Regions from separate parts of the Actinomadura sp. NEAU-AAG7 genome, predicted to be linked through region 2. Evidence: predicted binding sites of a transcription regulator. Region 2 holds the regulator's gene; each other region holds the start of a gene.

Region 1 (9,795 bases), on a different contig from region 2:
CGCTCCTGTCGGGACGGCCCGGCAGCGCGCCCGCGCGGACGACGCCGAGGTCGCCGAGCAGTCCGTCGTAGAAGGTGAGGACGTGGCGGCTGACGTCCATGCCGAGGACGTCCAGCTCCGCCTCGACGATCTCGGCGGCCGTCATCGGCGGCAGCTCGCCCAGCGGGACGTCCTCGGCGAGGTCCAGGCCCTCGGGGCTCCCGAGCGGGAGCTGCCCCTCGGGGACGGCGCGGTCGGCGCGGCCGGTGCGGTGCAGCGCGCCGACCCGGCAGAGCAGGTCGCGGCGCGGCACCGGCGGATCCCGGTACAGCGCGTCGAACCCCCCGGCCAGGACGAGCCGCTCCGCGACCGGCCGCGACACCCGGGCGCGGCGCCAGAAGTCGGTCAGCGACGCGTACGGGCGCCCCTCCACGATGCGGCCGACCTCCGCGTCGCTGATCCCCCTGACCTCGCTCAGCGCGACGCGGATGCCGGACGGCCCGCCCCGCGACACCGGCTCGGCGTGCCAGGCCGCCGCCGACCGGTTGACGTCCAGCGGCAGGATCGGGACGCCGAAGTGGCGGGCGTCGTCGAGGATGACGCGCTTGGGGTACATGCCGGGGTCGTGGGTGAGGACCCCGGCGTAGAAGGCGGCGGTGTGGTGCCGTTTCAGCCACGCCGACTGGTAGGTGGGCAGCGCGAACGAGGCGGCGTGGGCCTTGCAGAAGCCGAACGCGCCGAACGCGGTCAGCGTCCGCCAGACCCGCTCGACCGACGGCCCGTCGTAGCCGCGCGCGAGGGCCCGCTCCCGGAACCACGCGCCCACCACGGCCTGGCCCTGCTCGTGGTTCAGGTTCCGCCGCGCCGCCTCGGCCTTGGAGAGGCCGCAGCCCGTCATCACGTCGAAGATCCGCAGCACCTGCTCGTGGAAGACGACCACGCCGAGGCTCTCGCGCAGCACGGGCTCCAGGTCGGGGTGCGGGTACTCGGGCTCGCGCGTCCCGGCGCGGGCGGCGAGGAACGGCGACACCATGTCGGAGTTCACCGGGCCCGGCCGGAACAGCGAGATGTCGATGACGAGGTCGCCGAGGTCGCGGGGCTGGAGCCGGCCGATCAGCTCGCGCTGGCCGGGCGACTCGATCTGGAAGCAGCCGAGCGTCCGGGACGTGCGGATCAGCTCGAACGTCGCCGGGTCGTCGCGCGGGACCGCCTCCAGGTCGATCTCCGCGCCGGACGCGCGGGCGGCCTCGGCGACGGCGTGCGCCATCGCCGACTGCATCCGCACCCCGATGACGTCGAGCTTCAGCAGGCCCATCGCCTCGACGTCGTCCTTGTCGAACTGGCTCATGGGGAAGCCGACCGCGCTGGTCTCGACCGGCGTGCGGTCGCGGAGGGTCGCGTCCGACAGCAGGACGCCGCACGGGTGCATCGCGATGTGGCGGGGCAGGCCGTCCAGCCGCTCGGCGATCCGGAACAGCACCTCCAGCCGCGCGGTCGCGAGGCCGCTCTGCCGCAGCTCGGGCAGCTCCTCCAGCGCGGCGCCGATCTGGCTCGCCCGGATCTGCGGGAACGCCTTGGCGACCACGTCGATCTCGTGCGGCGGCAGCCCGAGAGCGGCGCCGACATCGCGCAGCGCGCTGCGCGCCCGGTAGGTCTCCATCATCGACACGCACGCCGTGCCGTCCGCGCCGAACCGGGCGAACAGCGCCTCGTAGGCCTCCAGGCGGCGCGCCGACTCCACGTCGAGGTCGATGTCGGGCAGGCCCTCGCGGCTGTCGGCGAGGAACCGCTCCATGAGCAGGTCGTGGCGGAGCGGGTCGAGGTCGCCGATGCCGAGCAGGTGGTTGACCAGGCTGCCCGCGCCCGAGCCGCGGATCGCGCACCGGATGCCGCGCTCGCGGATCAGCGCGGCGGCGTCCGCGACCGTGAGGAAGTAGGCGGCCAGGCCCTTGCGGGCGATCACGCCGAGCTCGGTCGCGAGCCGGTCGGCCGCCGCGCGCGACCCCTCCAGGCCCCGGCGGGCCAGGCCGTCCGCGCAGCGCGCCACGAGCCCGGCGTGCGGGTCGCCCTCGACGGCGGGCAGGTGCACGCCGTCCATGCCGAGGTCGGCCGGGTCGAGGACGCAGCGCTCCGACAGCCGCCGCGTCGCGTCGAGCAGCCCGCCCGCCCCGGGGCCGGCGACCCCCTCGGCGACGCGGCGCATCTCGGGCGGCGACTTCAGGTAGGACTGGCCGGTCCGGTCGTCCAGGTGCCGCCGGTCCAGCGGAGCGAGGCGGCGCGCCGCGTCCAGCACCTGCGCGACCGGGTGGTCGGCGGCCTCCAGGTAGCGGACGGCGTTGCCGAGCACCGCGGTCACCCCCGCCTCGCGGGCCAGGGCGAGCATCCGCGCGGCGCGGTGCCCGTCGCCCCGGTCGTGGTGGTCGACGATCTCGATCACGGTCTCGGCGGCGGCGCGCCAGGCGGCCAGGCGCGCGGCCGCCAGGTCGGGACGGCGCGCCGCGACGGCCCGTCCCACGTCGGACGCGGGGCCGAGCAGCACCACCAGGCCCTCCGCGTGATCGGCGATCACCTCCCGGGTGACGAACGGGTGCCCCCGCTCCCCCGCCGCGTGCGCCGCCGTCACCAGCCGGCACAGCGACCGCCATCCGGCCCGGCCCTCCGCCAGGACGACCACCCGGTCCCCGCCCTCGGGGCCGAGGCGCAGGTCGGCGCCGAGGACGGCGCCGAGGCCCGCGTCCCGGCAGGCCCGGACGTGCCGGACCGCGCCGTACAGGCCGTCGCGGTCGGTCAGCGCCAGCGTCTCCATGCCGAGGGCCGCGGCGCGCCCGGCCAGCGCGGCGGGCGACGCCGCGCCGTACCTGAGCGAATACCCCGAAGCGACATGAAGGTGCACAATCAGTCCCATACCCGGGAAAGCAGCCAGGTTTCGGACGCGCCGTCATAGCGCAGCTCGTACACCCCGACCTCCCGGTCGGGGGTCGCCTCGACCCGCCAGAACTCCCGCTCCCCGGTGGCCTCGCCGTCAGGTCGCTCCTGCCACCAGTCGCGGGTCGTGACCCAGTGCTCCAGCACCCGCCGCACGGTGTGGAGCCGGCCACGCCAGACGAACCGGACCGGACGCCCGTCACTCACCCAGACGTCCACCGGATCGCCGAACACGCGCGTCATCTGCCTCCCCCTCATGTTCACCGCACGGGGGAAGACATGCGGAAGATTCGAACATACGTTCGCGGGGGAGTCTAGGGAAGCACGAGACCCGGAGGCAAGGCGGGCCCCCGCTCCGGCCCAAGGTTCCCGCCCGGGGCTACCTCAGCAGGCGAAAGAGCTGGTCAGCGACGTGGGCGACCTCGGCCACGTCGGCCATCCCGCCGCCCGGCCACAGGTAGGACCAGCCCGCCGCGACCGGCGTCGCGACCACCATGACCTGGCGCCGCGTCCGCGGGCCGAGCACGCTCAGCACCGACTCCGCGGGCCCGGCGAACCGCCAGGACAGGCCGCGCGCCTCGACCTCGTACGCGAGCGCCGCGAGGTGCCGCCGCCGCACCTCCGGGATCTCCCGCCCATCGACTACAGACACTTGATCAGCCGCCTCAGCACCGGGTCGGGCCGCCATGCCGGCACCGCGCCATGGTGGTGGCATGCCCGTTCCATGACCATGGGCGATCGCGTGGCGACAACTGGTGACCGGGTTCAAGCATGACCCGAGAACCGCTGCTGTGCAGGGGAAACCCGGAGAGTATGGCGGGGATTTCGCGGTCCTCCAGGGATGGACCCGGACGGCGCCGCGGACGCGCCCCGCCCGGCCGCGCCAATCAGGTCCCCGCCCGGCCTCCGGAAGGGCCCCGGGCGCCTCCGCGCGGGCTTTCTCACACGCTGGAACCCGGTTCCGGTAGCCGGATCGGCGTCATGATAGAAGCCAGGGGAAGAACCTCAGGGAAACAGCCCAGGGACGCCGGGCCCGCGCCCGGCGTCCGCGAGAGGTCGAAGGAGCCAGCGATGACCGCCGCCCCCGACGGCGACGTCCACGGTCCGGTGGACGGCGCCCGCTGCACGGCGCACCCCTGCGCGGCGGAGGAGCGGCGCGAGATCGCCGGGCTGCGCGAGCGCAAGAAGCGGCGCACGCGGCTGGCGCTCATCGACGCGGCCCTGGACCTGTTCCTTGAGAAGGGCTACGACGCGACGACGATCGACGAGATCGTCGCCGCGGTGGAGGTGTCGCAGCGGACGTTCTTCCGCTACTTCGCCACCAAGGAGGACGTGGTCACCGCCTTCCTCGGCGAGTACGACAAGCTGATGGCCGAGGCGCTGGCCGCGCGTCCGGCGCACGAGCGGCCCTTCACCGCGCTGCTGGAGTCGCTGCGCGTGATGCTGCGGACGAGCGCGGCCACCGGCGGCGGCGACAGCGACAGGTTCCGCCGCATCCGGCAGGTGCTGAAGTCGACGCCGGCGCTGGAGGCCGCGCAGACGGCCCGGTACTCGGCGGCGGAGAAGACCCTCGCCGCCGAGATCGCCCGCCGCGAGGGCGTCGACGCCGCCGACGACCTGCGGCCCCATTTCATCGTCGCGTTCCACACGGCGGCGGCGCGGGTGGCCTTCGAGGACTGCGCGCGGAACGATATCTGGGACCCGGAGACGGTCGCGGCGCGCGTCGAGGAGTCCCTCGCGCTCGCCGTGGCGACCATGCGCGAATGGGTCTGACCGGGGGCGACGCCGGTGAACGACGCGAACTCGACCTGGGCGGCGGGACCTGGCCGGAATAGGACGCCGGGGGGCCGGGTTGCCGCTGAGAAATCAGACCTGAGGAGTTGCGTATGCGTGCGATCGTCGTGACCGAGACGGGCGGACCCGAGGTCCTGCGCGAGGCGGAACGGCCGGACCCGGTGCCCGGTCCCGGCGAGGCGCTGGTGGACGTCGCGGCGAGCGGGGTCAACTTCGTCGACGTGTACTTCCGGACGGGCACCTATCCGCTCGACCTGCCCGCCGTCCCGGGCGTGGAGGCGGCGGGCACGGTGGCGGCGCTCGGCGACGGCGTCACCGGCCTCGCCGTGGGCGACCGCGTGGCCTGGGCGAACGTGCAGGGCGCCTACGCGGCGCGGGCGGCGGTCCCGGCCGAGCGGCTCGTCCCCGTCCCGGACGCGGTGAGCCTGGAGGACGCGGCGGCCACCCTCCTCCAGGGCATGACCGCGCATTACCTGACGCACTCGACGTATGAGGTCCGGCAGGGCGACACCGTCCTCGTGCACGCGGCGGCGGGCGGGATGGGCCTGCTGCTCACCCAGGTCGCCAAGGCGCGCGGCGCCCGCGTGATCGGGACGGCGTCCACGGCGGAGAAGGAGAAGCTCGCGCGGGACGCGGGCGCCGACGAGGTGCTCGGCTACGACGGCTTCGCCGACCGGGTGCGGGAGCTGACCGGCGGCGAGGGCGTCGCGGCGGTCTACGACGGCGTCGGCGCGCCCACCTTCGACGGGAGCCTCGCGAGCCTGCGGCGGCGCGGCGTCCTCGCGCTGTACGGGGGGGCGGGCGGGCAGGTGCCGCCGTTCGACCCGCAGCGGCTCAACTCGGCCGGGTCGGTGTACCTGGCCCGCCCGAACCTCACGGACTACACGGTCGGCCGCGCCGAGCTGCTCGAACGCGCGTCCGACGTGTACCGGTGGGTGGCCTCGGGCGAGCTGGACGTGCACGTCGGGCACCGCTACGACCTGGGCGAGGCGGGCACCGCGCACGCCGACCTGGAGGCGCGCCGGACCACCGGCAAGCTCCTGCTGATCCCCTGATCGCTCCTTACACCATGGTCCGTCCGCCCCCGGCCCCCGATCCTTCGTTCGGGGGACCGGGGGCCCCGGCTCCCTTAGGCTGTGCGCGGGAGAGACAGATCATCAAGGAGCCCGAGCACCCATGACGACGTACGCCGCCGGACCGCTCCAGCATGACGAACCCCGCGTCCTCGGCCCCTACCGGCTGCTCGGCCGCCTTGGGCGGGGCGGGATGGGAACGGTCTACCTCGGAGCCGAGTCCACCGGCCGCAGGGTCGCGGTGAAGGTGGTGAACCGGGAGCTGGCCGGCGAGCCGGAGTTCCTCGCCCGGTTCCGCCGCGAGGTCACCGCGGCGCGCCGCGTCCACCGGTTCTGCACCGCGCCCGTGCTGGACGCCGAGCTCGACCAGGACCCGCCCTACATCGTCACCGAGTACATCGACGGGCCGAGCCTGGAGAAGGCCGTCCTGGAGCGCGGCCCGCTGCCCGGCTCCGACCTGGAGGGCCTCGCGGTCGGCGTCGCGACCGCGCTCACCGCCATCCACGGCGCCGGGATCGTGCACCGCGACCTCAAGCCGTCCAACGTGCTGCTGTCCTCCACCGGCCCGCGCGTCATCGACTTCGGCATCGCCCGCGCGCTGGACGCCCCGGACGGCCCGACCCGCACCGGCCAGTTCGTCGGCACGCCCGCCTACATCGCGCCCGAGGTGCTGCGCGGCGCGCCGGTCGAGCAGGCGTCCGACGTGTTCTCCTGGGCCTGCGTCGTCGCCTACGCCGGGACGGGGCGCCCCCCGTTCCTGGGCAGGACGGTCGCGGAGACGTTCGAGCGGATCGGGGCCGCCGAGCCGGTGCTGGACGGGCTCGACCCCCGGCTGCGCGCGATCGTCGCGGCGGCGCTCGCGAAGGACCCGGCCGCCCGTCCGACGGCGCGGGCGCTGCTCGCGCGGCTCGTCGGGCAGGAGGAGGCCGACCCGGAGCGGATCGCGGAGTCGGTCTCGGCGACCTGGCACCGCGCGGACCGCGACCGCACGAGCGCGAACGGCGCGGCCCCGGCGCCCGCCGCGACCGTCCCGCCGCCGCCGGCGACGGCCGAGGCCCCCGGGGACGAGCGCGCCGCCGCGCCGCCCCCCGCCGCCGAGGCCAAGCCCCCGGCGCTGCCGACCGACGAGCAGACCGTGCTCGTCGACCTGCCCTACCCGGAGGCGTGGCGCGGACCGAAGCGCTGGTTCAGCCTGCTGCGCGGCGTGCTCGTGATCCCGCACCTGATCGTGATGCTCGTCATGTACACGCTGCTGGTGCTCGTGATGGTGCCGAGCGCCCTGCTCATCCCGTTCACCGGCGCCTACCCGCGCTCGCTCTACCGGCTCGTCGTCGGCTGCCAGCGCTGGTCGAGCCGGGTGGTGGCGTACGCGTTCGGGCTCACCGCCGAGACGCTGCCGCCGTTCCGGACGCTCCCGCGGGCGCGGCGCGCGCGCCGCTGACCTCCTCGTCCCGAACATCTCGTTTCCTGGGGCCCGCTAGGGTTTCATCGGAGAGAACCCCCCGATTTCCCAGGATCACCATGACCACGCGCGCAGGAGACAACGGCGAGGCGCTGAGCCCCGAGGACCCCGGGGAGCTCGGCCCCTACCGGCTGCTCGGGCGGCTCGGACGCGGCGGCATGGGCACGGTCTACCTGGGCGAGGACCGGACGGGACGCCGCGTCGCCGTCAAGGTGATCAACCGGGAGCTGGCCGGGGAGGGCGCGTTCCGGGAGCGGTTCCGGCGCGAGGTGACCGCCGCCGGGCGGGTCCGGCGGTTCTGCACGGCGCCGGTGCTGGACGCCGAGCTCGACCGCGACCCGCTCTACGTCGTCACCGAGTACATCGAGGGCCCGAGCCTGGAGCGCGCGGTCGCCGAGCGCGGCCCGCTGCCCGGCTCCGACCTGGAGGGCCTCGCGGTCGGTGTCGCGACCGCGCTCGCCGCCGTCCACGGCGCCGGGATCGTGCACCGCGACCTCAAGCCCGCGAACGTGCTGCTGTCGGCCACCGGCCCGCGCGTCATCGACTTCGGCATCGCCCGCGCGCTGGACGCGGCCGACGGCCCGACCCGCACCGGCCAGTTCGTCGGCACCCCGAGCTACCTGCCGCCGGAGCTGCTGCGCGGCGAGCCGGTGACGCCCGCCTCCGACGTGTTCTCCTGGGGCTGCGTGGTCGCCTACGCCGGGACGGGCAGCGCGCCGTTCGCCGGCGCGACCGTCCCGGAGATCTTCTACCGCGTCGCGCACGGCGAGCCGACGCTGGACGGCCTCGACCCGGCCCTGCGCGACGTCGTCGCCGCCGCGCTCGACAAGGACCCGCGCCGCCGTCCGAGCGTGCAGGACCTCCTCGAACGGCTCGTCGGCCACCGGCGGGCCGACCCGGCCGAGCTGGCCGAGACCGTCCAGGCGGGCTGGCACGGCGCCGCGGACCGGGAGGGCGCCTCGTCGGCGGTCGCGGCACAGGGTGCGCCCGCGCGGGCCACCGCGACCGCGCTGCTCGGCCCCGACGCGACGCGCGGCGACACTCCCCCGCCCCCCGAGACCGGGGGGCCGCGGGGGCGGAGGCCCCCGCGCGTCCCGCTGATCATCGGTGCCGCGGTCGTCGTCGCGGTGGCCGCCCTCGCGGCGGTCGGGTTCACCATGCGCGGCTCGGACGGCCCGCCCGGCAAGGTCGCCACCGTCTTCGGCGACGACTTCTCCCGCACCGACTCCGGCTGGAGCGGCGGCAACTTCACCAGCCAGAACGGCTACAAGGACGGCAAGTACCGGATGGAGACCGACGCCGGCAGCGACGCCCGCGAGCAGTGGGTGCCGCTGGAGAAGGCGGAGGACAACCCCGACCCGGTGTTCGCCACCGTGACGGTCGGCGTCCGGCAGGGGGCGCCCGAGAGCCGGTTCGGGATGGTGTGCCGCGCGAACGACAACGGCGAGCGCGGTTACGCCTTCCTCGTCCGCAACGACGGCAAGGGCGCGCAGCTCCGCAAGGCCAACGGCAACCAGGGCAGCAAGGAGCTGGCGGCCCCCGACTCCGTCCCGGGGTTCGAGCGCACGGGGCCGAACCGGGTCCAGATCGCCTGCGAGAGCCGGGACGGCGGCAAGCGGGTGCGGCTGCGGCTCTGGGTGAACGGCGCGCGGGTCATCGACGCGACCGACGCCGACCGGCCGCTCGGCGCGGGCTGGGTCGGGCTCGGGGTCGAGCGGGGCGGCAACCCGGCGCAGCAGATCGTCGCCGACTTCGACGACTTCGACATGTCGAAGATCCTGCGCTAGGACGCGGTCAGGGCGCGGGGAGGTAGCCGCCGGTCCAGCGGGCCAGCTCCTCGAACACCCGCCCCCGCACGGGCTCGGCGGACAGCACCAGGTCGTGCAGGCCCCCGTCGATCCTTACGAGCGTGACGGTCCGGCCGAGCCGGGGCGCCCAGCGGGCCATGTGCTCGACGTCCAGGACGGCGTCGGCGCCCGTCACGTCCGGCGCCCGGCGCGTCGGGCGGACGCTGCGCGCCGAGGCCATCACCAGCACCGGCACGTCGATGTCGAGGCCCCGGTGCAGGCGGAGCTGCCCGCGCCGGACCGCCGCGAGCCACGCCGCCCGCACCGGGAACCCGAGCAGCGGCTTCCACTCCAGGTCGAACTCCCATTCGCCGTCGTGGTCGCGGTGGAGGCTGCGCGGATACAGGTCGGACACCTTGGCGGGCAGCGGCGCCTTCGGGAACCGGGAGCGCAGCACCCGCGCCAGGCCCGCGCCGAGCTTGCGCGTGACGAGCGGCTCGGGGAGGTCCAGGAACGGGCTGTTGAGGAACAGGCCGTCCACGCGCCCCCGGCCGCGCACGCGGTCGGCCCACAGCGCGGCGATCAGGCCGCCGGTCGAGTGGCCGTTGAGCAGCAGCGTGCCGTGCCCGTCCACGTCCCGGACGATCCGGACGGCCTCGTCGATCTCCGGGAAGTACTCCGACAGGCTGCCGATGAGGTTCGGGGTCTGGTGCGGGCGCAGCGACCGCCCGTATTTGCGCAGGTCGAGCGCGTAGAAGTCGAAGCCGAGCTCGAC
Region 2 (9,795 bases):
TCGCGTTCATGAGCAGGTTGCCGTGCGTGAGCTCCGCGCCCTTCGGCTGCCCGGTCGTCCCGCTGGTGTAGATGATCACCGCGGTGTCGGTGCTCTCGGTGCGGACCGTCTCGAAGGTGTCGGGCTGCCCGGCGAGCGCCGCCCAGAACAGCTCGGCCCCCTCGACCGGCGACTCGGTCGTCGCGAGACTCGCCGGGAGCAGGAAGAGGTGCTCGCAGCCCTCCACCTCGGCGGACCCGGCGCGGCCCGTCTCGCCGAGCGGGAAGTCCGGCGTCCCCTCGAAGCAGAACAGCGCCTTCGCCCCGGAGTCGGCCAGGTGGTAGGCGATCTCGCGGGGCCGTAGCAGCACGTTCAGCGGGACGACGACCGCGCCCGCCTTCAGCGCCCCGAAGTAGACCATCGGGAAGTAGGGCAGGTTCGGTGAGGCCAGCGCGACCTTGTCGCCCGGTCCGATGCCGCGCGAGCGCAGCAGGTTCGCGACCTGGTTCGCGACCCCGTCGACGAAGGCGTAGGAGAGCCTGATGTCGCCGAACACGACGGCGTCCCGTTCCGGCGTCTCGCGGGCCGCGTCCTCCAGCAGCACGGACAGGTTGAGCATGGCACTCCTCGCGGGGTGGGCTCCCGCCGGTTGTTACCGGCGAGTGTTGGAACCGTCCAGCTCATCCTGCTGCATGCGGTTCGGCCCGCGCCATCCCCCGGTGTGTGCCGTGACGTGCCGTTCTTCGCGCCTTTCCCGTTCCCGGTGGCGGTCGCGGGGAGCGACCGCCCCGCCCCGCCGTGCCGGGCGGCGGGACGGGGCGGTCGGCCGGAGGGGGCCGGGGGCCGGACGGGTGCGCGGTCCCGTCCGGCCCCCGGCGCGGGCGCAGAGCGGCAGCCCGCGGGGGGAGGTCGAGGTCAGCCGAAGTCGACGTCCGAGCACTGGTAGAAGGCGTTGCCCGTGTCGGCGATGTCCCAGACGGCCACGATCAGGTGCCGGCCGTGGCGGACCGGCAGCGTGCCCGAGTGGGAGAAGTCGCGCGGCGGCTGCTTGTTGCCGTAGTCCAGGCGGAGGAACGGCGTCAGGTCGAGCGCGGCACGGGTCACCGGCCGCTTGTAGTCCCAGCCGTCCTTGGTGACGAAGTACCGGAAGGACGCGGTGGAGTGGGCCGCGGTGAGCGTCCAGGCGAAGGTGTAGGACTGCCCGCCGGTCAGGGACGTGGCGGGCCACTGCCCGCCGCGCGGGTCGTCGAGCGGGGCCCAGCGACTGTCACCGGCGGCGCATATCGTGCCGTCCCGGGGGCCGGACTTCGGGAAGCCCTTCGGGCCCTCGACGCTCTGCGGCTCGTACTTGACCTCCCCGCAGTCCTTCACCGTGCCCTGCTTGCAGAAGAGGGCGCGGCTGACGGGGGTGTTGGTGTAGCCGTGCGAGAAGGCGGGGGCGGCGACGACCACGGTGAGCCCGGCCGAGGCGGCGGCGGCGAGCACCAGCGTCCTCGCGCGGGGCGTGGGGAGCCTGCGGGATGAGGGGAGTCTTCGGGGCGGACGGAGTCTGCTGGGCATACGCGATCCTCCTGGCGGGGGGACTGGAGGGGTGGGGTCCGGATGGAGTCGGTAGCCGTGGGGCGGGGAGCGTGCCGGGGTGGGGCGTCCGGGGACGGCCTCCATTTCTAATAAGAAACCTTCCTATTAGTTTCCGGCTGGAACGGTGCCTAGTCAAGGTTTCAAACATTTGGCCGGATTCGGCCAGGTTCGCCCGGCGTGGCCGGGGTGCCCCCTCCGTCCCACGGCCGCGCCCGCGTCCCCGTTACGATGTGCCGCCTCACCGAGAAAGGGTCCGAGATCTTGATTATCTTCGGCTGGCGGGTGGTCTTCTTCACCCTGAGCAAGGGTGTCTTCCACTGCCCCGACTGCGGCGGCGACCGCGAGTACCGGCGCCGGCAGGGCCGCAACTTCTTCACGCTGTTCTTCATCCCGGTCATCCCGCTGAACAAGACCGGCGGCGAGTTCGTCGAGTGCGACACCTGCCACGGCCGCTGGAACCTCGGCATCCTGGAGGTTCCGACCACCGCGCAGCTCGCGCTGATGCCGGCGATGCTGCTGCGGATGGCCATCGCCCAGGTGCTGCGCTCGGGCGACTACACCCACGCGGCCGCCCGCGGCCGCGCCGTCACCGTCGTCCGCGAGGCGGGCGACCCGTCCTACGACGACGGCGCGCTCACCGCCGACCTCGGCCGCCCCTTCGACGAGGTGCGCGTCGAGATGGCGCGCGCGTCCTCCGCGCTCGCGCCCGAGGCCAGGGAGAGCATCCTGCGCGCCGCCGCCGAGGTCGCGCTGACCGACGGGCCGCTCAGCGTCAACGAGGAGGGCACGCTGTCCGCCGTGGGCGCCGACCTCGGCCTCACCCACGTCCAGGTGACCGGCGTGGTCTCGCTCGCGCGCCAGTCGTCGGGGCACTGAGGGGGGCCGCCGGAACCCTCGGCGGGAGGGCTTGCGGTTGCGCTACGCTTGCTGTATGCCAGCCAGGCTGCTCCTTATACGACCACGCTGACGGATCGACGTCAGCGTGGTGGCCCCTCCTGTGCGAGGGGCCGTTTCATGTCGGCGGGCGGTCTGGGGACCCAGTTGATCAGGATGCGGAGTCTGGAAGCGTGAGCAGCGACGAGCACTACGACCCACGGGCGGTTCAGGACAAGTGGCAGGCCCGCTGGGCGGAGCTCGACCCGTTCGAGGCCGTGGAGACCGGCGAGGGCCCCGAGCGCCGCTACGCGCTGGACATGTTCCCCTACCCCAGTGGTGACCTGCACATGGGGCACGCCGAGGCGTTCGCGATCGGGGACGTCGTCGCCCGCTACTGGTTCCAGCGCGGCTTCAACGTCCTGCACCCCATCGGCTGGGACTCCTTCGGCCTGCCCGCCGAGAACGCCGCGATCAAGCGCGACTCCCACCCCGCCGAGTGGACCTACGCCAACATCGAGACGCAGGCGGCCTCCTTCCAGCGGTACGCGCCCTCCTTCGACTGGACGCGGCGGCTGCACACCTCCGACCCCGAGTACTACAAGTGGACGCAGTGGCTGTTCCTGCGCTTCTACGACCGGGGCCTGGCCTACCGCAAGGGCGGCCACGTCAACTGGTGCCCGAAGGACCAGACCGTCCTGGCCAACGAGCAGGTCGTCGGCGGGCACTGCGAGCGCTGCGGCACGCTGGTCGAGAAGCGCGTGCTGACCCAGTGGTACTTCAAGATCACCGACTACGCCGACCGGCTGCTGGCGGACATGGAGCAGCTGGAGGGGAGCTGGCCCGAGCGCGTCCTGCTGATGCAGCGCAACTGGATCGGCCGCTCCACCGGCGCCGACGTCGACTTCCTCATCGAGGGGCGCGACGAGCCGGTCACCGTCTACACCACCCGGCCCGACACCCTGTACGGGGCGACGTTCATGGTCGTCGCCGCCGACGCGCCGCTGGCCGAGGAGGTCTGCGCGCCCGCGCAGCGCGCCGCGTTCGAGGCCTACCGCGAGGAGGTCTCCCGCGAGAGCGAGATCGAGCGGCTGTCCACCGAGCGCGAGAAGACCGGCGTGTTCCTGGGCCGCTACGCGGTCAACCCGGTGAACGGCGAGCGGCTGCCGGTCTGGGCGTCGGACTACGTGCTGGCCGAGTACGGACACGGCGCGATCATGGCCGTGCCCGCGCACGACCAGCGCGACCTGGACTTCGCGCTGAAGTTCGGGCTGCCGGTCCGCGTGGTGGTCGAGACCGGCCAGGCCGACCCCGCCGAGACCGGCGTCGCCACCCCCGGCGACGGCGCGATCATCAACTCCGGCCCGATCGACGGGCTGGACAAGGCCGAGGGCATCGCCAAGATCATCGAGATCCTGGACGAGCGCGGCACCGGGCGCGCCTCGGTGAACTTCCGGCTGCGCGACTGGCTGGTGTCGCGGCAGCGGTTCTGGGGCTGCCCGATCCCGATCGTCCACTGCGAGGCGTGCGGCGAGGTCCCCGTCCCGGACGACCAGCTGCCGGTGCGGCTGCCCGAGGGCCTGCGCGGCGCCGACCTGGCGCCCAAGGGCACCTCGCCGCTGGCCGCCGCGTCCGACTGGGTGAACGTCGAGTGCCCCAAGTGCGGCGGCGCCGCCCGGCGCGACACCGACACCATGGACACCTTCGTCGACTCGTCCTGGTACTACTTCCGCTACTGCTCGCCCGGCTACGAGGACGGCCCGTTCGACGTCGAGCGGGTCCGGCGGTGGATGCCGGTCGACCAGTACACCGGCGGCGTCGAGCACGCCATCCTGCACCTGCTGTACAGCCGGTTCTTCACCAAGGTCCTGTACGACATGGGCATGGTCGACTTCACCGAGCCGTTCCGGCGGCTGCTGAACCAGGGCCAGGTGATCCTGAACGGCAGCGGGATGTCGAAGTCCACCGGCAACCTGGTCGACCTGGGCGAGCAGATCGGCGAGTTCGGCGTGGACGTCGTCCGGCTGGCGATGCTGTTCTCCGGCCCGCCCGAGGACGACATCGACTGGGCCGACGTGTCCCCGCACGGCATGTCCAAGTTCCTGGCCCGCGTCCACCGGATCGCCACCGAGGTCTCCTCGGCGCCCGGCGCGGACGCCGCGTCGGGTGACATCGCCCTGCGCCGCGCCACCGCCCGCGCCGTGGACGAGGCCACCAAGCTGGTCGAGACGCAGCGCTTCAACGTCGCGATCGCGCGGATCATGGAGCTGGTCACCGCGACCCGCAAGGCCATCGACTCCGGCCCCGGCGCCGCCGACCCGGCCGTGCGGGAGGCCGCCGAGGCGATCGCCGTGGTGCTGTCGCTGTTCGCCCCCTACACCGCCGAGGAGGCGTGGGAGCTGCTGGGCGGCACCGCGCCCCTGATCCGCGCGGGCTGGCCGTCCGCCGACCCGGCGCTGCTGGTCGAGGAGTCGGTGACGTGCGTCGTCCAGGTCGCGGGCAAGGTCCGCGACCGCCTGGAGATCCCCCCGGCCATCGCCGACGAGGAGCTGGAGCGGCTGGCGCTGGCCTCCCCGAAGGTCCAGGAGGCCCTGGCCGGCGCCGACATCGCCAAGATCATCGTCCGCGCCCCCAAGATCGTCAACATCGTCCCCAAGCGCTGACCCCGCACGCTCCGGTACCCCGGCAGGCTCGTCCTGCCGGGGTCTTCGGCGTGTGCCGGCCACGCGTGCGCCGTGGAGCGCGGAACAGGCCGAAGGCGGTCACCCCGGTGGGGGAGACCGCCTTCGGTAGGCCCGTTCGGGGGCGCGTCACATCTTGCGCAGGACCGCCACGACCCGTCCGAGGACGGACGCCTCGTCGCCGGGGATCGGCTCGTAGGCGGAGTTCTGCGGCATCAGCCAGATGTGGCCGTCCTTGCGCTTGAACGTCTTCACCGTCGCCTCGCCGTCGATCATGGCGGCGACAACGTCGCCCTGCTCGGCGACCGGCTGCTGCCGGACGACGACCCAGTCACCGTCCGCGATCGCGGCCTCGATCATCGAGTCCCCGGTGACCTTCAGCAGGAAGTGCGTGCCCTCGCCCACGAGCTGCTTCGGCAGCGTGAACACGTCCTCGACGGCCTCTTCGGCCAGGATCGGCCCACCGGCGGCGATGCGGCCCACCAGCGGCACGTAGGCGGGCGCGGGCTGCGTCGAGGTCGGCTGGCCGCCCAGCCCCTCGTAGGTGTCGGGCTCGGTCCGCACCGGCGTCGTGCCCGGGACCCGCACCTCGACCGCACGCGGCCGGTTGGGGTCGCGCCGCAGGAAGCCCTTGCGCTGGAGCGCCCGGAGCTGGTGCGACACGCTGGAGGTGCTGGTCAGGCCCACCGCCTCGCCGATCTCGCGCATCGAGGGCGGGTAGCCCCGGCGCTGGACCGAGTCGCGGATCACCTCCAGCACCATGCGCTGCCGCTGGGTCAGGCCCGTCTCGTCCATGGGCCCGTCGGGCAGCTCCCGGACCTTGCTCATCGCTCGTCGCCTCCCGGGCGCCTCGATCCGTCACTCCTTGTCATGGAACGCTATCGCGTCCAGCGCCGATGATCAAACAATTGTTCGAAGATGAGGGTCGCGTTTTCCCGGTGTCCTGCGGTAGAACATCGTACAGGCGTTCGATCGAAAATGCATTCGACGCTGGGAGGGGAGAGATGTCCGGTTCACCCCATGAACATGTCCCGATCCGCCTGACGCGCCGGGGCCGCGTGGTCGTGGTGACCGGCGCCGCCCTCCTCACCCTGCCCGCGCTCTGGCTCGCCCGGGGCCCCGGGGCCCTGGCGGGCGGGCATGAGGGCGGCGGGCCCTCCGGTCCGGGCGAGACGGTCGTCGTGGAGCCCGGAGAGACCCTCTGGGAGATCGCCACGGCCGCCGAGCCCCGCTCCGACCCGCGCATCGTCGTCCAGCGCATCATCGACCTCAACGGCCTCGGTGGCGACCCCACCGTCCAGCCGGGGCAGCGCATACGCCTCCCCGCGCGCTGACGCGCCCGCGGGGGAGGTGTACGCGCCGTCTCCCGGGGGCTCCTTCCGCCGCCCGGTACGTCCCTGGCGGTCATCCACGGGCCGGATGTGGCGTTCAGCCGTGATCGTCCTGGTCAGGGGCGCGATGCGGGCCCGCCGCGCGACACGCCCGGACCAAGATCCATCTGCTTCGCCGTGACCTGGGCGGACGTGGCGGATGTGACACGGGTCAACGTCCGGGACGCCCGACCGAGGTTGCGTACGCCTGCGCGTCCCCGTACGGTTGACCACAACATCTAGTAGTCACACCGATGTACTTCACCTATATATGGCATCGTTCAGAGGTGTGACGCGTTTTCGTCAGGGGAGGAACCAGACGTGCATTGCCCGTTCTGCCGCAACCCTGACACCAAAGTGATCGACAGCCGGTCCACCGATGACGGGGGCGCCATTCGGCGCCGCCGGGCGTGCTCGGAATGCGGCAAGCGATTCACGACGCAGGAGAATGTGCTCGTCATGGTGGCCAAGCGCAGCGGGGTCACCGAGCCGTTCTCCCGGGAAAAGATCATCGCCGGGGTGCGCAGGGCCTGCCAGGGCCGCCCGGTCGACGAGGATGCGCTCGCGAAGCTGGGGCAGCGGGTCGAAGAGGCGATCAGATCGTCGGGATCCGCGGAAATCCCCTCGCACGAGGTCGGTCTCGCGATCCTGGGGCCGCTCAGCGAACTCGACGAGGTCGCCTATCTGCGATTCGCCTCGGTCTACCGGAGCTTCGAGTCGCTGGACGACTTCGCGAAAGAGATCGAATCACTGCGCAGGTCAGGCTCCTCGGGGGAGTCCGGTCCGCCCCGATAGGGGCGGGCCCGGCAGTACACAGCAGCACACACGTGAAAGCGCCACCGCGCCGGGCATGCCCCGCGCGGCGGCGGAGTTGTTCCTGAACAGGGCCCCGGCGGGTGGCCCGAGAGGGGGAAGGTCATGACGGAGACGGTGAGCGGCTCGGCGGCACGGCGCGGCAAGGGGGGCCGCAAAGGGCTGAAGGTCGAGCGCATTTTCACCACGCCCGGCGTGCATCCGTACGACGAGATGCGCTGGGAGCGTCGTGACGTCGTCATGACCAACTGGCGTGACGGCTCGGTGAACTTCGAGCAGCGCGGGGTGGAGTTCCCCGACTTCTGGTCCCTGAACGCCGTCAACATCGTCACGTCCAAGTACTTCCGCGGCGCGGTCGGGACGCCGCAACGCGAGTGGAGCCTCAAGCAGCTCGTCGACCGGGTCGTCCGGATGTACACCGAGACGGGACTGCGAGAGGGCTATTTCGCCTCCGAAGAGGACGCGGAGATCTTCGACCATGAACTGAAGTACGCGCTGGTCCACCAGCTGTTCAGCTTCAACTCCCCGGTCTGGTTCAACGTCGGCACCAAGTCCCCGCAGCAGGTCTCGGCGTGTTTCATCCTCTCGGTGGACGACACGATGGAGTCGATCCTCGACTGGTACAAGGAAGAGGGCGTCATCTTCAAGGGCGGCTCCGGCGCCGGCCTGAACCTCTCGCGCATCCGCTCCAGCAAGGAACTGCTGTCCTCGGGCGGCACCGCGAGCGGACCGGTGTCGTTCATGCGCGGCGCCGACGCGTCCGCCGGGACGATCAAGTCGGGCGGCGCCACCCGCCGGGCCGCGAAGATGGTCGTCCTGGACGTGGACCACCCCGACGTCGCCGAGTTCATCGAGACCAAGGCGCGCGAGGAGGACAAGATCCGCGCGCTGCGGGACGCCGGGTTCGACATGGACCTCGGCGGCAAGGACATCGGCAGCGTCCAGTACCAGAACGCCAACAACTCCGTCCGCGTCTCCGACGAGTTCATGCACGCCGTCGAGGCCGACGGCGACTTCGGGCTGCGCGCCCGGATGACCGGCGAGGTCGTCGAGACCGTCAAGGCCAAGGAGCTGTTCCGGCTCATGGCCAAGGCCGCGTGGGAGTGCGCCGACCCCGGCATCCAGTACGACGACACGATCAACGCCTGGCACACCAACCCCGAGACCGGCCGGATCACCGCGTCCAACCCGTGCTCGGAGTACATGAGCCTGGACAACTCCTCCTGCAACCTCGCCAGCATCAACCTGCTGAAGTTCCTCACCGACTCCGGGACGTTCGACGTCGCGCGGTTCGTCAAGCTCACCGAGCTGATCATCACCGCGATGGACGTCTCGATCACCTTCGCCGACTTCCCCACCGAGAAGATCGCCGAGACGACCCGCGACTACCGGCAGCTCGGCATCGGCTACGCCAACCTCGGTGCCCTCCTGATGGCGAGCGGCCACGCCTACGACTCCGAGGGCGGACGCTCGCTCGCCGCCGCGATCACCTCGCTGATGACGGGCGTCGCCTACCGCCGCTCCGCCGAGATCTCCGCCGTCGTCGGCCCGTACGCGGGCTACGCCCGCAACGCCGAGGGCCACAAGCGGGTCATGCGCAAGCACGCCGCCGCCAACGACGAGATCCGCACCCTCGACACCGTCGACAAGGCCGTCCACGCCGCCGCCACCAAGCAGTGGCAGGAGTGCCTGAAGCTCGGCGAGAAGCACGGCTACCGCAACGCCCAGGCGTCCCTGCTCGCGCCGACCGGCACCATCGGGCTGATGATGGACTGCGACACCACCGGCATCGAGCCCGACCTCGCGCTGGTGAAGTTCAAGAAGCTCGTCGGCGGCGGCTCCATGCAGATCGTCAACCAGACCGTGCCGCGCGCCCTCGACACGCTCGGCTACCAGCAGGAGCAGATCGAGGCGGTCGTCGAGTTCATCGGCGAGCACGGCCACGTCGTGGACGCCCCCGGCCTGCGCCCCGAGCACTACGAGGTGTTCGACTGCGCGATGGGCGAGCGCGCGATCAGCCCGATGGGGCACGTCCGGATGATGGCGGCCACCCAGCCGTTCCTGTCCGGCGCGATCTCCAAGACCGTCAACATGCCCGAGCAGGCCACCATCGAGGACATCGAGAAGGTGTACTTCGAGGGCTGGAAGCTCGGCCTGAAGGCCCTGGCGATCTACCGCGACAATTGCAAGGTGGGCCAGCCCCTCTCGGCGGCGGGCAAGAAGGAGGAGCCGAAGGCCGAGGCGCCGGTGGAGACCCGCCCCGTCCGCAGGCGGCTGCCCAAGCAGCGCCCCGCCACCGTCACCCGCTTCTCCGTCGCGGGCGCCGAGGGCTACATGACCGCCTCGTCCTACCCCGACGACGGCCTCGGCGAGGTCTTCCTCAAGCTCGGCAAGCAGGGCTCCACCCTCGCCGGCGTGATGGACGCCTTCTCCATGGCGATCTCCATCAGCCTCCAGTACGGCGTCCCGCTGGAGACCTGGGTGGAGAAGTTCACCAA
Region 3 (9,795 bases), on a different contig from region 2:
GCCGACCCGCCCAGCTCGTCCACCACGAGGCGCTCGATGTCGTCGGGGTCGAAGACGGCGGTGTCGAGCCCGGGCGGCTCGTCGGTGTCGGGAATGCGGATCACGATGCCGTCGTCGGCGTGCATGGCCTGCGCGTCGCCGTACCGCTCGCGCAGGCGGCCCGCGATGGCGAGCGCCCAGGGGGCGTGCACGCGCGCGCCCAGCGGCGAGTGGACGATCATGCGCCAGTCGCCGAGCTCGTCGCGGAACCGCTCGACGACCATCGTCCGGTCGTCGGGGACGTGCCCGGTGGCCTCGCGCTGCTCGCCCAGGTAGGAGACGAGGTTCCCGGCGGCCCAGTCGTCCAGCCCGGCGGCGGTGACGCGTTCGCGCGCCGCCTCCGGCGCGAGCCCGGCCAGCTCGCGGGTGAACTCGCCCAGGGCGCGCCCCAGCTCGGCGGGGCGCCCGAGCTGGTCGCCGTGCCAGAACGGGAGCTTGCCCGGCTGGCCCGGCGCGGGCGACACCAGGACCCGGTCGGGCGTGATGTCCTCGATCCGCCAGGAGCTGGCGCCGAGCACGAACACGTCGCCGACGCGCGACTCGTAGACCATCTCCTCGTCGAGCTCACCGACCCGGGAGGACTTCTCGCCGACCAGGAACACGCCGAACAGCCCGCGGTCGGGGATGGTGCCGCCGCTGGTCACCGCCAGGCGCTGCGCCCCCGGGCGGTCGCGCAGGACGCCGGTGACGCGGTCCCAGACGAGGCGGGGGCGCAGCTCGCCGAACTCGTCGCTCGGGTAGCGCCCGGCGAGCATGTCCAGGGTCGCCTCCAGCGCCGAACGGGGGAGCGTGGCGTAGGGGGCGGCGCGTTTGACGAGGGTCTCCAGGTCGTCGACGGTCCACTCGTCCATGGAGACCATCGCGACGATCTGCTGCGCCAGGACGTCCAGCGGATTGCGCGGGTACCGCAGCTCCTCGATGCCGCCGGTGCGCATGCGCTCCGACACCACCGTCGTCTGCACGAGGTCGCCCCGGTACTTGGGGAAGATGACGCCCTTGGACACCGCCCCGACCTGGTGGCCCGCGCGGCCCACCCGCTGGAGGCCGCTCGCGACCGACGGCGGCGACTCCACCTGGACGACCAGGTCGACCGCGCCCATGTCGATGCCCAGCTCCAGGCTGGAGGTCGCCACGACGGCCGGGAGGCGGCCCTCCTTCAGCGCGTTCTCGATGACGGCCCGCTCCTCCTTGGACACCGAGCCGTGGTGCGCGCGGGCGATCTCCACGGGCGCGTCGGCGGGCCTCCCCCTGGACGCGCCCGCCTGCGCCATCGTCGCGGCGGGGGAGTGGTCCTCCGGGAGGACCTCGCCGGTCGCGCGCTCGTAGGCGAGTTCGTTGAGCCGCCCGCACAGGCGTTCGGCCAACCGGCGCGAGTTGGCGAACACCAGCGTGGAGCGGTGCGACTCGATCAGGTCGAGCAGCCGGTGCTCCACGTGCGGCCAGATGCTGCGCTGGCGCGGGTCGGCCGTCCCGGCGTCGTCGACGAACTGCCCCAGCTCGCCCATGTCCTCCACGGGGACGACGATGTCGAGGTCGAAGACCTTGTCGGAGGGCGGCTGGACGACCGACGCGGGCCGCGCGCCGCCGAGGAACGCCGCCACCTCGTCGGTCGGGCGCACCGTCGCCGACAGGCCGACGCGCTGCGCGGGGCGCTCCAGGAGCGCGTCGAGCCGTTCGAGGGAGAGCGCCAGATGCGCGCCCCGCTTGGTGCCCGCCACGGCGTGCACCTCGTCCACGATCACCGTCTCCACGCCGCGCAGCGACTCGCGCGCCCGCGAGGTGAGGATCAGGAACAGCGACTCCGGGGTGGTGATGAGGATGTCGGGCGGCTTGACCGCCAGCCTGCGGCGCTCGTCGGCCGGGGTGTCGCCCGACCGCATGCCGACCCGCACGTCCGGCTCGGGCAGGCCGAGGCGCCGCGCGGCCTGCCGGATGCCGGTCAGCGGGGCGCGCAGGTTGCGCTCGACGTCCACGGCGAGGGCCTTGAGCGGCGAGACGTACAGGACGCGGCAGCGCTTCAGCGGGTCGGGCGGCTCCGCGCCCCCACCCGCCTCCCCGCCTACCGTGAGGCGGTCGAGCGACCACAGGAACGCCGCGAGGGTCTTGCCGGAGCCGGTCGGCGCGACGACCAGCGTGTCGTCGCCGCTCGCGATCGACTCCCACGCCCCGGCCTGGGCGGCGGTCGGCGCGGCGAACGCCCCGGCGAACCACGCGCGGGTCGCCGGGGAGAAGCGTTCGAGCACGTCACCCCTCATGCCGACCATCCTGCCTCGCGGGTCCGACAGAACGCGCCGCCGTGGCCCGCGTCACATCGAAGCAAGCGTTTGCCCGGTCGTCGCGACGGGCCTCGTGTCCTCCGGCGTCGGATAGCGTGAGCGGGTGCGGCTCACAGTTTTCTGGGATCGAATGAACCAGCAGTTCGGGGAGCGCTACGCCGAGAGCGTGGCCAAGGACTACGTCATCGCCCAACTCGGCGGCCGCACCATCGAGCAGGCCCTCGCCGACGGGGAGCCCGCCAAGAAGGTGTGGCAGGCCGTGGTCGCCACCTTCGACGTCCCCTCCACGCTGCACTGACCGGGGTCCCGCACGCGCGGGCCGGCGCGTCTCAGTAGACCGCGACCGCGGTGACGAAGCCGATCATCAGGTTGGCCACCGCCAGCAGGATCGCGGCGGGCTCCAGCCGGTCCTCGGCGTCGTCGGCCAGCTTGCGGATGCTGATCCCCACCAGCCGGTCGAAGACCACCGTGGCGACCGTCTGCGCGATGATGCCGACGCCGCCGAACACCAGCGTCCTGGTCAGGCCCTCCGCGAGGTCGCCGCCGGACGCGTAGATCGACACCCCGACGATCAGGCCGACGCCGACCGTCGCCGCGCAGGCGAGCAGCGTCGCGTTGGGGTTGCGGTGCTCGCGGATCACCGTGATCAGGCGGCCTGGGGTGGCCAGGTCGGTCATGTAGAAGCCGACGATGAACAGCACCAGGCCGACCCCGGCGTAGGCGAGGAGCGCCCCGGTCCCGTCCAGCAGGATCTGGCCGAGGCTGTCGTCGTTCGCCGCCAAGGTTGTCATGGTTCTCCTTAGAAGGTGGGGGGCCGGGGTCTACGGCGAGGCTCTGAACGCGTGGGCCATGGGCCTTACAGGGGAATGCGGTGCGGGACGAAGGAGGACGTGTCGTCGGTGATGAGCCCGGCCGTCTCGCGGATGCCGATCCCCGCCGACTCGTCCTCCACGACCCAGGCGCCGATCACCGGGTGCTCGCCGTCGAAGTCGGGGAGCGCGCAGAACTCCTGGAAGACGAACCCCTCCGCGCCGTAGGCGCCCTCGGTGCGCTGCTCACCGCCGTCCGGGGTGACGATGCGCATGCTCGCCCCCTCCCGTCCCAGCAGGGGCTTCTGCACGTACGAGGTGAGGCTCCCGGGCGTGTTCAGGTAGGTGGGGAGCAGGTTGGGGTGCCCGGGGAACAGCTCCCAGAGCAGGACGAGCAGCGCCTTGTTCGACAGCACCATCTTCCAGATGGGCTCGATCCACGAGGTGGGCGCGCCGGGGACGTTGCGTCCGAACGGCTCGGCGACGATCCACTCCCAGGGGTAGAGCTTGCAGAGGGTGCGGATCTCCTTCTCGTCCATGTCGACGAACCGTTCGCGGGCGGAGTCCCAGCCGATGTCCTCCATGGCGATCGCCATGCCGGGCAGGCCCGCCTCCTCGGCGGTCTCCTGCATGTAGGCGATCGTCATGACCTCCTCACCGGTCTCGTCGCCGTTCGTCCAAGCGAAGTGCACCGGCCCGTCGGCGACCCCGGGGAGGATCTCCTTCCAGCGCGCCACCAGGCGCTCGTGCAGGGAGTTCCACTGGTCGTCGCCGGGGTAGACGTCCTGGAGCCAGTACCACTGGACGACCGAGCTCTCCACCAGGGCGGTCGGCGTGTCCGCGTTGTACTCCAGGAGCTTGGCCGGGCCGGCGCCGTCGTAGCGCAGGTCGAACCGGCCGTACAGGTGCGGGTCCCCGCGCCGCCACGACTCCTCGATCAGCGGCGCGACCCACTCCGGTATGCCGAGGACGTGGTACCGCCCGGTGGTGACGACGTGCTCCACCACCTGCATGCACATCCGGTGCAGTTCCTCGACGACCTCTTCGAGCGCGAGCACCTCGTCCATGTCGAAGACGTAGTGGACGGACTCGTCCCAGTAGGGCCTCGGCAGATGTTCTGGATGCGCGGTCTTGTGGAAGGCGAGCCCTTGCGACTCGACCTTCTCGGCCCAGCCGTCGCGGGGCGTCGAACGTGTGCGGCGCACCGGTTCAGCTCCCGCTCCGGCCGCTGCCGCCGAACCCGCCCCGGCTCAGCGTCCGCCCGCTGCTCGACTTGACCTTGCCCTTGCTGGACCGGAAGGAGGTTCCGCCCGACACGTACCCCCTGGAGTCACGGCTGCCGCCGTAGTACCAGAAGTACCGGTTGTACGACGAGTCGTATCCCCGGTCGATGTCGCCGGGGTCGCAGTAGACGTCCGAGACCACCTTGTAGCCGCCCTTGGTCTTCCCGACCGCCGGGGCGTTCCGGTCCACGCAGTACGCGGTGGTCGACTTGGAACCGCAGGCGACCAGGGCCAGCGACAGCGCGCCCAGCATCCCGACCTTCACGGCACGGGAGCTGAGCCGGCGGGTGGGTTCCTGTGGGGGCAAGAGGAACACGTCCTTCGGATCGAGGGTCGAGCATCCAGAAGGTTCCGGACGGCGTGGTCGAACGCCCCCGTGCAGAAGGAATCCGACATGCGAGGCCACAGCCTAGGGGCGGTGCACATGGGACGGAAGTGACTCGTGTTCCGGTTCCGTCACATCGCGGACGCGATCGATTCCGGGTGGACGCCGGGGTGTCAGTCCGGAACGGGCAGGTGCGCGTACAGGTCCATCGCGTCCACGGTCGAGGGGAGATCGCTGACCTGCCCGTCCCCGACCTCCACCACCCGCCACTCGCCGTCGGTGCGGCGGGCGAGGTCGGTGGTGATGAACCGGCAGCCGAGGGCCCGGACGGCGGGCGCGACCGCGTCCAGCGCCGGGTCGGGCTCCACGTCGGGGCTGTCGGGGTGCGGCCCGATGAGCGCGGGCTCCCCGTCCACCCACCACACCCGCGCCTCGCCCTCGCCGTCGTAGGGCTCGTACTCCCGCACCACGAGGCCGCCCGCGAGATGGTCGTCCTGCAGGGCGACCATCTTGGCGGCGATGCCGTGCAGCTGGACGAGGTTCTTCACGTCCGGCACGAAGCACGCCTCTTCCCACTCGTGCTTGCGCGACTTCACATAGTCCTTGACCACGCCGGGCCCGCCGTTCAGCGGACGCACCAGCTCGCCCAGCTCGTTCAGGTCTCCCGGATCCTGGCCCGGTGCCAGCGGGCGCCACACGCTGTGCGGGGTCAGACCCGCGAACGTGTCGTGCCAGCCCGGCAGCTCGTGCGCGCGCCTGTAGTCGTCCGGATGGGTCAGCAGCACCGTCCCGCGCTGTTTCAGGAGGGCGGCCACCGCGGCGTACTCGTCGCCCGTGAGCATCCAGCCCCGGTACCAGAGCGCGCCCAGGTCCGACGGCACCGCCCGCGCGGCCCCTTCCACGTCCCCGCGGCGCAGTGCCTCGTGGTCGAGCAGGGCGATCTCGCCGTAGTGGTCCCGCACGGCCGCCGCCTCGCGGGAGAAGTGCGGGTCAACGCGCCGTGGATGGAGCGGGTCGACGCAGAAGAGGACGGTCAGCGTCATGATGGAACCCTCCGTGGACGGCGCCAGCGTACGGGGTCCGGACCACCGTACGCACGGAGATTCCTGCCCAAATCGGTAGACGCGACGATGATCGAACTTATGTTCGGTACGCTGACCTCTCGCCCACGGCGTCATCCACAACCGCGCCCGGGACTCGAAAGTGTCGGTGGCCCGCCGTAACGTCGCCCTCGACAACGCAAGGCAGCGGCCGAGAGCCGACAGTCACGACGAGAAGGACATCTCATGGCAGCGAACGACCGGGAGAAGGCTCTCGAGACCGCCCTCGCCCAGATCGAACGACAGTTCGGCAAGGGCTCGGTCATGCGGATGGGCGAGGAGGTGCGGGCGCCGGTCGAGGTGATCCCCACCGGCGCGATCGCCCTCGACATCGCGCTCGGCATCGGCGGCCTGCCGCGCGGCCGCGTCGTCGAGGTGTACGGCCCCGAGGGCTCCGGCAAGACCACCGTCACGCTGCACGCGGTGGCCAGCGTCCAGAAGAAGGGCGGCATCGCCGCGTTCGTCGACGCCGAGCACGCCCTCGACCCCGAGTACGCCGCCAAGATCGGCGTCGACATCGACGCGCTGCTGGTCTCCCAGCCCGACACCGGCGAGCAGGCCCTGGAGATCACCGACATGCTGATCCGCTCCGGCGCGATCGACATCGTCGTCATCGACTCCGTCGCCGCGCTCGTCCCCCGCGCCGAGATCGAGGGCGAGATGGGCGACAGCCACGTCGGCCTCCAGGCCCGCCTGATGTCGCAGGCGCTCCGCAAGCTCACCGGCGCGATCAACCAGACCAAGACGACCGCCATCTTCACCAACCAGCTCCGCGAGAAGGTCGGCGTCATGTTCGGCTCCCCGGAGACCACCACCGGCGGCCGCGCGCTGAAGTTCTACGCGTCCGTCCGGCTGGACGTCCGCCGGATCGAGACGCTCAAGGACGGCACCGAGGCCGTCGGCAACCGCGTCCGCGTCAAGGTCGTCAAGAACAAGATGGCGCCGCCCTTCCGGGTCGCCGACTTCGACCTCCTCTACGGCCACGGCATCAGCCGCGAGGGCGGCCTGATCGACCTCGGCGTCGAGCACGGCTTCGTCCGCAAGTCCGGCGCCTGGTACACCTACGACGGCGACCAGCTCGGCCAGGGCAAGGAGAACGCCCGCAACTTCCTCAAGGCCAACCCCGACATGGCGGACGGCATCGAGAAGAAGATCAAGGAGAAGCTGGGCATCGGCCCGAAGGTCGACAAGGAGGCCGAGCCCGCGGCGGGCTCCGGCGCCGAGGCGGCCGCCCCGCCCGCCTCCGAGTTCACTCCCGCGGCCAAGCCCCCCCTCACTGGCAAGCGGGCGGCCAAGGCCGCCAAATCGGGTGATTCCTAACGGTCAATCCTCCGATAAGGGTGACTCTTGACGAGGAGTGAGCGATGATCTCGTATGCAGGGCGGCGGCGCCTTACCCGGTGCCTGCCAGGCGCACGGACCTTCCCCGATGGCGCCGCCGCTCCCGTCGGCCCGGACGCCGAGCCCATCCGGCTCGGCGGCCGGGGCACCCGCCCTCCGTCGCGTCGAGGCGTCCCCGGAGGGGCGGGGACGTGAGCCTCCCCTGGGAGCCCCTCCCCACCAACCCCTGGACCACGGACCCCGAACCCGCCGACACCCCGGAACCTCCCGAAGCCTCCGACGCCGAGCAACCCCCGGAACCACCCTCGCCCTGGACGCTCGAACCAGGCCGTCCGGCCAACACAGCCCAAGCGGAGCCACCACAAACCCCCGGGCCGGCCACCCCCGCCTCCCAACCCGCCACGAAGCCCGAGGCCAACCACCCGGGCCAACCGGGAACGCAACAGCCGACCAGCCCCGTGGAAACCAACCCTGCGGCAGATGCGGCCGAGGCGACCGGCGTCAACCCCCAAACAGCCGACACTCGGTCGGGTGGCCCCGCACTAGGCGATGCCGATCCGTGGAATACCAAGGCGAGCGGAACCGGCGCGGCCGACATCGAGACGGACGCCACGGGAACGGCCGACGCCTGGGTTTTCATCGCCGGGACGGCCGACGGCGAAACAGCCCGCACCAGGACGTCCGACGCCGAACGGACCGGCGCCTGGAGTGCTGCCGCTACGGCGGTCAGCGCCGGAGCAGGCGATACCGAAGCGGCCAGCGCGGAAGACGATCTCCCTGGGGCACATAACCCCTGGGAGGACGCCGCCGGCACAAGCGACGCCAAAGCTGACGACATCGACGCGACAGGTGATGAACTGTCGAGCCCCGATGGAGATAAAACGGACGGCGGTGGAACGGGAACCGTTGAAACCACGGGTGTTGGACCGCCTGGCGCCGCGATGGGTGGCCCCGAGCTAGGCGGTGCTGGGGCGGGCGGCGTCGAAGCGGGCAGTGTCAGGGTGGCCGGTTCTGAAGCGGGCAGCGGCAGAGCCCCGGACGGTACTGAACGGGACACGGAGTCGCAAGCGGCGAAGTCGCGTGGGGTTGAGGCGGAGGTCGGGCGAGGGGCGTCCGGTGAGCGGGGTGCGTTCGGTGACCAGGGGTCGTCCGGTGACCGGGGAGGCGTCGGCGATCGCGGGGCGATCGGTGAGGGGCGGGATGCGGAGTCGCGGCCGGTGGGGTCACGTGGGGTTGAGGCGGAGGTCGGGCGAGGGGCGTCCGGTGAGCGGGGTGCGTTCGGTGACCAGGGGTCGTCCGGTGACCGGGGAGGCGTCGGCGATCGCGGGGCGATCGGTGAGGGGCGGGGTGCGGAGTCGCGGGGGGAGGAGACGGAGATTGGGCGAGGGGCGTCCGGGGGGCGGGGTGCGTTCGGTGACCAGGGGATGTCCCGCGATCGAGGAGCGGTCAGAGGTGGCCGGGCGGCCGGTGGGGGGCGGTCGGTCGGTGAGGGGCTGGGCGCGGAGTCGCGAGCGGTGGAGTCGCGGGGGGTTGAGGCGGAGGTCGGGCGAGGGGCGTCCGGTGGGCGGGGTGTGTTCGGTGGGCAGGGGGCGTCTGGCGAGCGAGGGGTCGTCGGTGGGCGCGGGGTGGATGGGCGGGGACGGGCGGTCGGTGAAGGGCGGGGTGGTAAGCGGCGGGGTGGCGCGTTGGGGAGGAGGGGGGCGTCCTCTCCCTGGGAAGGCGCGGCGGAGTCGTCGGGGCGGGATGGCGCGGAGGCTTCTGGTGAGAGGGAAGGCCGTAGGGAGCGGGGCGGGAGTGGGCGGCGTGGGAATGAAGAGGGCGGGAGTGAGCGGGGCGGGCTTGGGGAGGGGGCCGCGCGGGAGGTTTGTCTGCGGATGCTGGCGGGGGCGCCTCGTACTCGGGCGCAGCTCGCGGACGCGTTGCGGCGCAGAGGGTTTCCCGATGAGGTGGCGGAGTCCGTGCTTTCGCGGTTCACCGATGTTGGGTTGATCGACGACGAGGCGTTCGCGCAGGCGTGGGTGCGGTCGCGCCATGCGGGGCGGGGGCTCGCCAAGCGGGCGCTCGCGGCGGAGCTGCGGCGGCGCGGGGTGGCCGGCGAGACCGTCAACGAGGCCGTCGAGACGCTGGAGCCGGAGCAGGAGGAGCGCACCGCGCGTGCGCTGGTCGAGCGCAAGCTCCGCAGTACGCGGGGCGTCGATCCGGTCAAGCGCACTCGGCGGCTGGTCGGCATGCTGGCGCGCAAGGGATATCCGCCGGGGCTCTCCTATCGGGTGGTCAAGGAGGCGTTGGCCGAGGAGGGCGCCGACCTTGAGGACTTCCCGGAGGCGCCCCTGGAGTGATCAGGTGAACAGGGGGCGATACGCCGGGGAATGACGGGCGGGCTGACCGCAGGTGATCTCGTACTTACCTGGGCGGAGCCGACGAGCCAGGTGGGTGGGGGTGCGCGGGTCAAGTGCGCGGTAAGGAACTCGTCACGCGGGCGTTCGGTTAGTCCGGAATGCCCCGGGTTTGCTTGCTCATTACCTCCATGCCGCTTACCGTTACGGCAGTGAGGAGTTACTCCGCGTCTCGCGGATTGCTATACGGCCGAGCACGTTCGAGCAGCTGAGAGGCATAAAAGGCA

The links. Region 2 encodes LexA, which represses DNA repair genes until DNA is damaged. Its sites were predicted from a motif close to TCGAACANNTGTTCGA; they were not measured.
Region 1: KLI87_RS11210 (DUF6504 family protein) is a predicted target of LexA. The motif match lies at 3,195-3,210, and genes of this name have one in related genera.
Region 3: recA (recombinase RecA) is a predicted target of LexA. The motif match lies at 5,867-5,882, and genes of this name have one in related genera.

What each region holds. Positions count from the first base shown of each region.
Region 1 covers NZ_JAHFZY010000002.1:401,591-411,385, forward strand. Annotated here, with positions in the region: gene KLI87_RS11205 (DNA polymerase III subunit alpha) at 1-2,884, opposite strand, end outside; gene KLI87_RS11210 (DUF6504 family protein) at 2,875-3,147, opposite strand; gene KLI87_RS11215 (hypothetical protein) at 3,284-3,556, opposite strand; gene KLI87_RS11220 (TetR family transcriptional regulator) at 3,976-4,677, shown strand; gene KLI87_RS11225 (quinone oxidoreductase) at 4,791-5,753, shown strand; gene KLI87_RS11230 (DUF4389 domain-containing protein) at 5,875-7,212, shown strand; gene KLI87_RS11235 (serine/threonine-protein kinase) at 7,293-9,020, shown strand; gene KLI87_RS11240 (alpha/beta hydrolase) at 9,028-9,795, opposite strand, start outside.
Region 2 covers NZ_JAHFZY010000005.1:35,529-45,323, forward strand. Annotated here, with positions in the region: gene KLI87_RS22880 (long-chain fatty acid--CoA ligase) at 1-598, opposite strand, end outside; gene KLI87_RS22885 (lytic polysaccharide monooxygenase) at 895-1,539, opposite strand; gene KLI87_RS22890 (hypothetical protein) at 1,822-2,436, shown strand; gene leuS (leucine--tRNA ligase) at 2,628-5,096, shown strand; gene lexA (transcriptional repressor LexA) at 5,244-5,942, opposite strand; gene KLI87_RS22905 (LysM domain-containing protein) at 6,119-6,448, shown strand; gene nrdR (transcriptional regulator NrdR) at 6,806-7,279, shown strand; gene KLI87_RS22915 (vitamin B12-dependent ribonucleotide reductase) at 7,403-9,795, shown strand, end outside.
Region 3 covers NZ_JAHFZY010000003.1:63,890-73,684, forward strand. Annotated here, with positions in the region: gene KLI87_RS14920 (ATP-dependent helicase) at 1-2,294, opposite strand, end outside; gene KLI87_RS14925 (DUF3046 domain-containing protein) at 2,419-2,613, shown strand; gene KLI87_RS14930 (DUF350 domain-containing protein) at 2,645-3,106, opposite strand; gene KLI87_RS14935 (glutathionylspermidine synthase family protein) at 3,172-4,329, opposite strand; gene KLI87_RS14940 (hypothetical protein) at 4,334-4,714, opposite strand; gene KLI87_RS14945 (ATP-grasp domain-containing protein) at 4,906-5,775, opposite strand; gene recA (recombinase RecA) at 6,019-7,152, shown strand; gene KLI87_RS14955 (regulatory protein RecX) at 8,858-9,511, shown strand.